3 regions of the Telluria sp. ZB2R32 genome follow, and region 2 is predicted to be linked to each of the others. Evidence: predicted binding sites of a transcription regulator. Region 2 holds the regulator's gene; each other region holds the start of a gene.
The links. Region 2 encodes sigma-54, which starts transcription at its own class of promoters, with help from an activator protein. Its sites were predicted from a motif close to TGGCANGNAANCTGCTTT; they were not measured.
Positions count from the first base shown of each region.

Region 1: AC56LG_RS08675 (PEP-CTERM sorting domain-containing protein) is a predicted target of sigma-54. The motif match lies at 1,301-1,318, and genes of this name have one in related genera.
Region 3: pepA (flocculation-associated PEP-CTERM protein PepA) is a predicted target of sigma-54. The motif match lies at 2,044-2,061, and genes of this name have one in related genera.

Region 1 covers NZ_JCASIG010000002.1:823,456-826,728, reverse strand. The annotation lists gene AC56LG_RS08680 (heavy metal sensor histidine kinase) at 1-554, shown strand, start outside; gene AC56LG_RS08675 (PEP-CTERM sorting domain-containing protein) at 560-1,264, opposite strand; gene AC56LG_RS08670 (gamma-glutamyl-gamma-aminobutyrate hydrolase family protein) at 1,636-2,394, shown strand; gene AC56LG_RS08665 (glutamine synthetase family protein) at 2,543-3,273, shown strand, end outside.
Region 2 covers NZ_JCASIG010000007.1:205,389-208,661, reverse strand. The annotation lists gene lptB (LPS export ABC transporter ATP-binding protein) at 1-674, shown strand, start outside; gene AC56LG_RS20345 (RNA polymerase factor sigma-54) at 701-2,170, shown strand; gene hpf (ribosome hibernation-promoting factor, HPF/YfiA family) at 2,233-2,589, shown strand; gene AC56LG_RS20335 (enoyl-CoA hydratase/isomerase family protein) at 2,702-3,273, shown strand, end outside.
Region 3 covers NZ_JCASIG010000004.1:495,004-498,276, reverse strand. The annotation lists gene AC56LG_RS14675 (nitroreductase family protein) at 1-918, shown strand, start outside; gene pepA (flocculation-associated PEP-CTERM protein PepA) at 1,139-1,996, opposite strand; gene AC56LG_RS14665 (XrtA/PEP-CTERM system exopolysaccharide export protein) at 2,330-2,962, opposite strand; gene AC56LG_RS14660 (S1 family peptidase) at 3,108-3,273, opposite strand, start outside.

The DNA of each region.
Region 1 (3,273 bases), on a different contig from region 2:
TCGCTTCAAACGTGGAAGAGTTCGAACGCCTGTCGCGCATGGTCGACAGCATGCTGTTTCTTGCGCGTGCCCGCCAGGAAGACGTGGCCACGGTGCGCCAGCCATTGGCGATCGGAGAGGAGTTTGCGCGCATGCGCGCATTTTTCGAGGGCATGGCCGAGGAGCGCGGCGTGACCATCGATGACGCCGCCAGCGGAACCGTGCTGGCCGATGCCCAGTTGCTGCGGCGGGCACTGGCTAATCTGCTGTCGAACGCGATCCGCCATGCGCAGCCGGGCAGCGTGATCACGCTGGCCGCTACCGTGAGCGCAAGCGCAGCCGGCCAGGAGACCGAGCTGACGGTGACCAACAGGGGCAAGCCGATCGATGCGCGCGACCTGCCCTATCTGTTCGATCGCTTCTACCGCGCCGACGCGGCGCGCAGTGCGGGCGCCGGGTCGACCGGCCTGGGGCTGGCGATCGTCAGCGCCATCATGCACTTGCATGGCGGCCGCGCGGAGGTGCGGCCGGGTCCGGACACGAGCACCTTCGTGCTCGTGTTTCCAGTGGAGTAGAAGGATCAGGCGCGGCGGCGGCGCGCGGCGGCCAGGCCCATCAGGCCAGCGGCCAGGGTCAGCAGGGTGGCTGGTTCCGGCACTTCGGCCGGGGTGGTCGGCGGGGTCGGGTCGATCGTGGTTGGCGGCTCAGGGAAGGTCACGATCGGCGGCACCGGGTCGGTTGGCTCGGTCGGCGTCACAGGCGGCGTCACGACAGGCGGCGTCACGACAGGCGGCGTCACAACCGGTGGCGTTACAACCGGCGGCGTGACCGGCACGGTCGGCACGCGGTTGATCGACAGCAGCACGTCCTTGAGCCAGACGTCCTGCTCGGATTTGCAGACACCGTGTTTCACCAGGTTGCAGCCCAGGCTGATCGATACGTTCAACTTGCCGTCATTAAGCATCGAAGGCGGCACGTTGAAATCGTAATAATCGCCGAACCAGTTGACGTTGCTGACGGTACCCGCGATCGTGTTGTCGAGTTTGACCGTCACCGTTTCGTAGGTCTTGCCAAACAAATCGAAGATGTCCGCAAAGTACAGCGAGAGATTGGCCGTCTTGATCGTCGTGTCTGGCTTCTTGTCGACGTTCAGCGTGAACGCGTATGGATCGCTGGTCGTGATGTAGTGGCTGTTGTAGTGGCTGTTGGTATAGGTCGCGTGGGCGGCCGAGGTGACGCCGAAGGCGAGGACGGTGGCGGCAACGATTTTGTTCAGCAGGCGCATGGTGATCTCTCTATGAAGGATTTTGTTGATGAGCTATAAGCAATTGTTGTGCCACAAAAGAAATAGTTATTTCTTTCAATCACTTAGTGTTTCCGTGAGGAAGATCAAAATGCGAAATGTAAGAATTTTCGACAGAATTTTTGAGAAGCATTCGCCTTGAATAAGGGATTCGAGGCGTGGTCAGCGGATCGTGTTGGCACTGTTTTTAGGTTGACGTTATGCTTTTGTTATGAAACCGCAGATTTATTAGCAGATCGGCACACCGCATGCGCGGCATCGGCACCGTGTTTGATCTGGATTAATGGCCTCTCGCGCTCCGACCAGATTGCTCGTATGATGGTCTCAGTGCGCTCACGAACAAGGTAGACACCATGCGCCCCATCGTTATCGTTCCAGCTTGCACGCGTGATTTCGGCGAACATCCGTACCACGCGGCCCAGCACAAGTATGTCGACGCCATCGTCCTTGGCGCCGACTGCGCTCCCATGATCCTGCCTTCGCTGGGCAAGGACCTCGACCTGGAGACGATGCTGCAGCTGTGCGACGGGATCATGCTCACCGGTTCCGCCTCGAACGTGCACCCCAGCTATTACTCGGAAGAGGTGCTCGATCCATCGCTGCCGCAAGACCCGGCGCGCGACGAAACGACCCTGCCGCTGATCCGTGCGGCCGTGGGACGGGGCATCCCGATCATTGCGATCTGCCGCGGTTTCCAGGAGATGAACGTGGCCCTGGGCGGCTCGCTGCACCAGGCGGTGCAGATGGTGGAAGGGAAATTCGACCACCGCGAAAACCCCGAACTCGGCATGGACGAGCAATACGGCGATGCCCATAAGGTCCGGCTGGTCGAAGGCGGCATGCTGCACGCGATTGTTGGCGCTGACGAGATTCCCGTCAATTCGCTGCACGGGCAGGGCGTCAACGAACTGGCGCCGGGACTGGTCGTCGAAGCCACAGCCGAAGATGGCCTGGTGGAAGCGTTCTCGGTCGGCGCAGCACCCGGTTTTACGCTGGCGGTGCAATGGCATCCCGAATGGCGCATCACCCACAATCCGTATTCCATGAAGATGTTCGGCGCCTTTGGCCAGGCTTGCCGCGACTACCGCGCCAAAAAACAGGGGCGGCCATGACGATCCGGACCCGCTCAGTGGCCCGCTCGGTGGCCTACCCAGGTGCCTGCGTTCCGGCCAGCGCCGTCCCTTAGCTCTGCCTCGCTCTCTCCCCACGTGCAGGACGCGCGTTGCGTCCTTGCGACCCTGAACACACCACGAGGCAATGATGGCAATCCGCGAGAATTTTTCCTACACCGACATGGACGAGTGGCTCAATGCCAAGCGCGTCACCGAAATCGAATGCCTGGTCCCCGACCTGACCGGCGTTGCCCGCGGCAAGATCCTGCCGCGAGTAAAATTTACCGAAGAGCGCGGCATGCGCCTGCCCGAAGCCGTACTCGGCATGACCGTCACCGGCAATTCGCCGACTGACGATGAAGCCTACGACCGCGCCATTTCGGCCACCGACCGCGACATGATCCTGAAGGCCGACCCGACCACCATCACCATGGTGCCGTGGGCGGTCGATCCCACTGCGCAAGTGATCCACGACTGTTATTTTGCTGACGGCACGCTGGTCGATTTCGCGCCGCGCTCGGTGCTGCGCCGGGTACTGAAACTCTATGACGAGAAGGGCTGGAAGCCGCTGGTCGCGCCCGAACTCGAGTTTTATCTGACCGCGAAGAACATCGACCCCGACCTGCCGCTGGCCGCCCCGATCGGCCGCAGCGGCCGCGCCGAAACCAGCCGCCAGGTCTACAGCATCGACGCCGTCAACGAATTCGATCCGCTGTTCGAGGACATCTACGATTACTGCGACCTGATGAACCTCGACGTCGACACCCTGATCCACGAGATCGGCGCTGGCCAGATGGAAATCAACTTCCAGCACGGCGACCCGCTCGGCCTGGCCGATAAAGTCTTCTATTTCAAGCGCACCCTGCGCGAGGCGGCGTT
Region 2 (3,273 bases):
CGCTCCAGGTGGGTTGCGGCGAAGTCGTCGGCCTGCTCGGCCCGAACGGCGCCGGCAAGACCACCTCGTTCTACATGATCGTCGGCCTGGTGCCGTCCGACGCCGGCACCATCGAGATCAACGGCGCCGACATTTCGAGCCTGCCGATTCACCGCCGCGCGGTGATGGGCCTGTCGTACCTGCCGCAGGAAGCCTCGGTATTTCGCAAGCTGACGGTGGAAGACAATATCCGCGCCGTGCTCGAACTGCAGCACGACGAGAACGGCAAGTCGCTCACCAAAGCTGCGATCAACGACCGCCTGGATTCCCTGCTGGCCGAACTGCAGATCGAGAAGCTGCGCGAAAACCCGGCGCTGTCGCTGTCGGGCGGCGAACGGCGGCGCGTCGAGATCGCGCGCGCCCTGGCGACCAATCCGCGCTTCGTGCTGCTCGACGAACCGTTTGCCGGCGTCGACCCGATCGCGGTGATCGAGATCCAGCGCATCGTGCGCTTCCTGAAGGAGCGCGGCATCGGCGTCCTGATCACCGACCACAACGTGCGCGAGACGCTCGGCATCTGCGACCGCGCCTACATCATCAACCAGGGCGCCGTGCTGGCGTCGGGACGCCCCGACGACATCATCGCCGACGAGTCGGTACGGCGCGTCTACCTGGGCGAACACTTCCGCATGTAAGAACAGCACAGCGAACACACAGCGCCATGAAACAATCCCTGCAACTCCGGACCTCGCAGCACCTGGCGCTCACGCCGCAGCTGCAGCAGTCGATCCGCCTGCTGCAGCTGTCCACGCTCGAACTGCACCAGGAAATCGAGCAGATCCTGTCCGACAATCCCTTGCTCGAACGGCTCGACGATCCGCTCGACCACTCGGTGCGCCTGCTGGCCGACGGCGCCATCAACGACGCTCCGGCGCAGGCGCCCGAGGCGCCGGCGCCGAACGGTGAAGACGCGCCCGCCCCATCGGACGCGGCCGATGGCGGCGAAGGCGGCGACGTCGAACGCGGCGAGCCCGATGCCGACTGGGGAGAGGGCACGCGCACGTCCAACAGCGAGAACGACGACGACGGCCGTCCGCAACTGGGCGCCATCGGCATCACCCTGCGCGAGCACCTGACGGAACAGATCCGCGTGACCGGCGTGACGGCGCGCGACCGCGCCCTGGCCGAACTGGTGATCGACGCCATCGACGACAACGGCTACCTCGAAGAACAGCTCGACGAAATCCACGCGAGATTACCCGAAGAACTCGAGGTCGAGATCGAGGAACTGCGCTGCGCGCTGGCACTGGTGCAAAGCCTCGATCCGGTCGGCGTCGGTGCGCGCAGCGCGGCCGAATGCCTGGCGCTGCAGATCCGCAGCATGCCGGGCGTGCCGCTGGTAACGCGGCGCATGGCGCTGAAGATCGTCGAGGGCTACTTGACCTGGTTCGCGCAGCGCGAATTCAACAAGCTGAAAAAGGCGCTCGACTGCGACGACGAAGACTTGCGCGAAGCGCAAGCCGTGATCCGCCAGTGCAATCCGCACCCCGGCGCGGCGTTTGCGTCGAGCGCTTCGGATTACGTCGTTCCGGACGTTATTGTCCGCAAGACGCCGACCGGCTGGAGCGTCGCGCTGAACAACGACGTGATGCCGCGCCTGCGCGTGAATAACGTCTATGCCAACCTGCTCAAGGGCGGCAAGGGCGAGGGGCAGATGAGCGCGCAGCTGCAGGAAGCGAAGTGGCTCATCAAGAACATGCGCCAGCGCTTCGATACGATCCTGCGTGTTTCGCAGGCAATTGTGGAGCGCCAGAAGAACTTTTTCAGCCATGGCGCGGTTGCCATGCGTCCCCTTGTGCTTCGCGAGATTGCTGATACACTGGGTCTGCACGAGAGCACCATTTCTCGTGTAACAACTCAGAAATTCATGCTGACCCCGCACGGCATGTTTGAGCTGAAGTATTTCTTCGGAAGCCATGTCGCCACCGAAGCGGGGGGCGAAGCATCGTCGACGGCGATACGGGCGCTCATTGCGCAGCTGACAGGAGCAGAGGACCCAAAGAACCCATTATCCGATAGCAAGATCGCGGAAATGCTCGGTGAACAAGGCATGGTCATTGCGCGCCGCACGGTTGCAAAATACCGCGAGGCGCTCAAGATACCTCCCGTCAGTCTCCGCAAATCCTTGTAACAGCGGCCCCCACGTGCGTCCCAAGCGCCAGGCGGTGCCGCGCATTTATCAAAGGAGTGTGTATGAATCTCACCATCAGTGGCCACCACCTCGATGTCACCCCCGCCATCCGTGAATACGTACAGAACAAGCTCGAACGCATCACCCGCCATTTCGATCAAGTGATCGATTCCCATGTCATCCTCGCGATCGACAATCTCACCGAAAAAGACAAAAGGCAAAAAGCCGAGATCAACCTGCGCCTGTCGGGCAAGACGGTGCACGTGGAAAGTGTGGCGCAAGACCTGTATGCCGCGATCGACCTGTTGATGGATAGGCTCGACCGCCAGGTGATGAAGTACAAATCGATGCTGCAGAATCATAGTCACGAGGCGCTCAAGCGCCGTCCTGAAGGCGGAGAGGCCGCTGCTGCGATCTGATCGCGCACCGAGCACCGTCTGAACGAGGGCGCCGCACGGCGCCCTTTTCAATATGTGGGAGCGTTGCCGTGTCTTGGGTAAAATGCATGTCTCTCCCATCATCCTGCTGACCATGACCGACCATGTCCTGACCCGCGTTGCCAACGGCACCGGCATCATCACGCTCGACCGTCCCAAAGCCCTGAACTCCCTGTCGCTGGCCATGGTGCGGCGCCTGGCCGACATCCTGCTGGCCTGGCGCGACGACGCGGCCGTATCCGCCGTGGTACTTGCCAGCAGCAGCGAAAAAGCCCTGTGCGCCGGCGGCGACATCCGCTTCTTTTACGAGGCCGGCCACGCCATCCCGACCGCCAACAGCGCGCTGCTGGAAGACTTTTTTACCGAAGAATACGCACTCAATCACCTGATCCATTTTTATCCGAAACCCTACGTGTCCATCATGGACGGCGTGGTGATGGGCGGCGGCATGGGGATCGCCCAGGGCGGTCCGGAGACCGGCCTGCGCATCGTGACCGAGCGCACCAAGATGGCCATGCCGGAAGTGAACATCGGCCTGTTCCCGGACGTCGGCGGCAGCCATTTCCTGTCGCACGCGCCTGGGCAGCTCGGCAATTATCTGGGCCTGACGGGGTTGACGATCGGCGCGGCCGATGCGCTGTACGTCGGCCTGGCCGACGTGTTCGT
Region 3 (3,273 bases), on a different contig from region 2:
GACGGCCATCCGAGCCAGATCGCCTTCGGCACCCTGCTCGAGACGATTGCGATTGCCGCCAGCGGCCACGGCCTGCGCGCCGACGTCACGCGCCGTCTTGATGCCCGCGCCACGCACCCGGTATTCGACGTGCGTTTCATAGCCGACCCTGCGGTCGTGCGCAGCCCGCTCATCGACATGATCGACAAGCGCACCGTGCAGCGCCGGCCGATGCGCACCACCCCGCTTAGCGCCGAACACAAGCGCATCCTCGCCGCCACCGTCGCGCCCGGTTATTCGCTCACCTGGCTCGAGAGCCGTGCGCAGAAATGGCAGGCGGCCAGGCTGATGTTCAACAATGCCCGGCTGCGCCTGACGATGCCGGAAGCGTTCGAGACCCACCGCAGCATCATCGACTGGAAGAATCGCACCCACAGCCCGGACAAGGTTCCGGCCGGCGCGCTCGGCGTCGACGCCATGACTCTGCACCTGATGAAATGGGCGATGGTCAGCTGGCGCCGCATGTCCACCGTCAACACCCTGATGGGCACCTGGGCGCCGCGCCTGCAGATGGACCTAGCGCCGGGGATGGCGTGCGCCGCCCACTTCGTACTGAAAGCCCATGCGGCGCCGCAATCGATCGACGATTACGTGGCCGCCGGGCGCGCACTTCAGCGTTTCTGGCTGACGATGACGACGCTCGGCCTGTACATGCAGCCGGAAATGACGCCGCTGATTTTCTCGAAATATGCGCGCGAAGGCACGCGCTTTACGACGCAGCCGAAGCTCGAAGGCGCGGCGCGCGCGCTGCAGCGCGAAACCGAGGCGCTGATCTTCGACGACAGCCTGTTCCCGGTCTACATGGGCCGCCTCGGTTACGGCCCGGCCCCCGCGGCGCGCTCGGTACGACGCCCGTTGGCCGAGCTGATGAAATCCTGACCGTCGCGCCCGTCCCGGCGCAATAAAAAAGCGGCGCTGACTTCGATGAGTCAGCGCCGCTCTTTGCTTTCATTTCCCTAACCTGGTAAATCTTGTTTTTTTGATCGCCAGCGCTTGCCCAGCAACTCGCGTCTTTATTTATTTACAACAATTTGCCACTTCATGAAAAAGAGCGGGCCAGCCCGCTCTTTTCCTACATCAGGTACGGCTCAGAGGGCAATTAAGCCTTCTTTGCGCGCTTGCGGCTGACGACGCCGGCGCCCAGCATGGCGATACCGAACAGGGCCAGCGAGCCTGGCTCTGGCACTTCAGCCAGCTTGAACTGACCGTTGTTGCCAACGAAGAAGTTGGTCGGGGTGTTGGCGTAGGCATTGCCGTTGCAACCGTTGCCGGTGAAACCAGCGAATTCGCAAGCAACTTCGCTCACCAGGGTAGCGGTTGGATCGGCGATGGTGTTGGCGTTGGTGAATGCGAAGGCCATGATCGATTCCATCGACAGGTCGTCGCCGTTTTCACGGAAGAAGTAGCCTGCGTCCAGCGAACCTTGCTGCGCGCGCGCCAGCACGGTGACTTGACCGTTGTTGACTGGCGAGCCGCTTGCATCGACCGTGCCGCCGCCACCGGCCATCACGTTGAAGACAGCGATTTCGTTGCCCAGGTTGGCGCCGTAGATGCCGGTGGTGCTTGCGTACTGGCCGCCGGTTGGGTTCTGGAACATGCGGATGGTGCCGCTGCTGAAGGTGAAGTTGCCGCTGAAGTTACCGCTACCGGTGGCTTCGAAGATTGCGGTGATGTTGCCGCCAGCATAGTTGATCGGGAAGAACTGACCGTTGCTGTCAGCCTGGCCGATGTTGAACACGGCGTGCTCGTTGAACGTGAAGCTGTTGCCGCCGTTTGGCGTGATCTGGATGAAGGCATTGCCGTTCACGTCCAGGTATTCGTTGATTTGCTGAGAACCAGCAAAGCCGCCGCCAGTTGGGTTGAAGTGCCAGTCGTTCAGCACGGTAGCAGCATTGGCGCCACCGGCGACGGACATTGCGACAGCAGCGGCACAGGCCAGTTTCTTCAGAAATTTCATAATTCAGTTCCTCGCTTAGTTGAATGTTGGGCAAACACATCCTCCTATTAGCAAGCGCCGTGCCAGGCGATATATTTTGTTTTAAATCAAAGACTTGTATCTCTACAATAGACCTTCGTTAAGTCATGTGTAAATAATCCCGACAGCATAACTTCACAAAAAATTCTTGTTGGAATTTTAATGCTTTTTAGACATGTTTCTTCTATTTATTTAACATTTCTTGATGACAAAATGGGTTGCAGGATCGGTTGTATGATGCTGGACACATACTCGCACCCACAAACGACAACGGCGCCCGCAGGCGCCGTTGTCGTTCTAAAACCCGGAGTCAGGTCAGAAAAAACTTTCCGGGATCACCAGGATGTCGCCCGGGCGCATCGGCATGTTGGCCGAGATGTCACCATCCTTGATCAGGTCGTCGAGGCGCACGTTCAGTTTATGCTGCTTGCCCTCGATGGTGCGGATGATGCTGGCGCGGTTACCCGAAGCGAACTCGGTCACGCCGCCGACGGCAATCAGGACATCCATCAGCGACATGTCGCGGCGGTAAGCCAAGGCTTGCGGGCGGGCGGCCTGTCCGATCACGCGGATCTGCTCGCCGTAGTTGCCGACGAAACCGGTGACGACGACGGTGACGACCGGCTGCTGGATGAACTTGGCCAGTGCCTTCTCGATGTCGCGCGCCAGTTCGGTCGAGGTTTTGCCGGCGGCCGGCAAGTCTTCGACCAGCGGGGTCGTGATCTTGCCGTCCGGACGGACCGGGACCGACATCGACACTTCCGGATTGCGCCAGACGATGATGTTGACGGCGTCGCCAGGGCCGATCAGGTAATCGGCGGGCGCGGCGCCGGCCAGTGCGGCTGCCGACGGTGCCGGCGGCTTGTTCCACAGTGCACAGCCGGACAAGGCCAGGGCGCAGGCGCTTGCCAGGGCCAGTTTCGTCAGATTCGTCGAGATCTTGCTCACGTCATTCCCCTTCACGACAGCAGCGACAGGCAAGGCCAGGCTGTTGTTCTAGCAAATCAAAAATTGTTATTTAGCCATCAAAACCGGCATATTGTATCTCAATCATGCCTCCGTGAAAGCTATGCACGATTGAAATACTTTCTTTTCACTTTTGCTGCAACAGTTCTTGTGCGTAGCGCGCCGGAATCGCGTAGGTGATCCCGCTCGGGCTAGTGATCGCCGTTTCCTTCAGTCCCTTGACGAACACCATATTAATAATGCCGAGCACGGTGCCGCTGTCGGGGTCGTAGACCGGACTGCCGCTGTTGCCG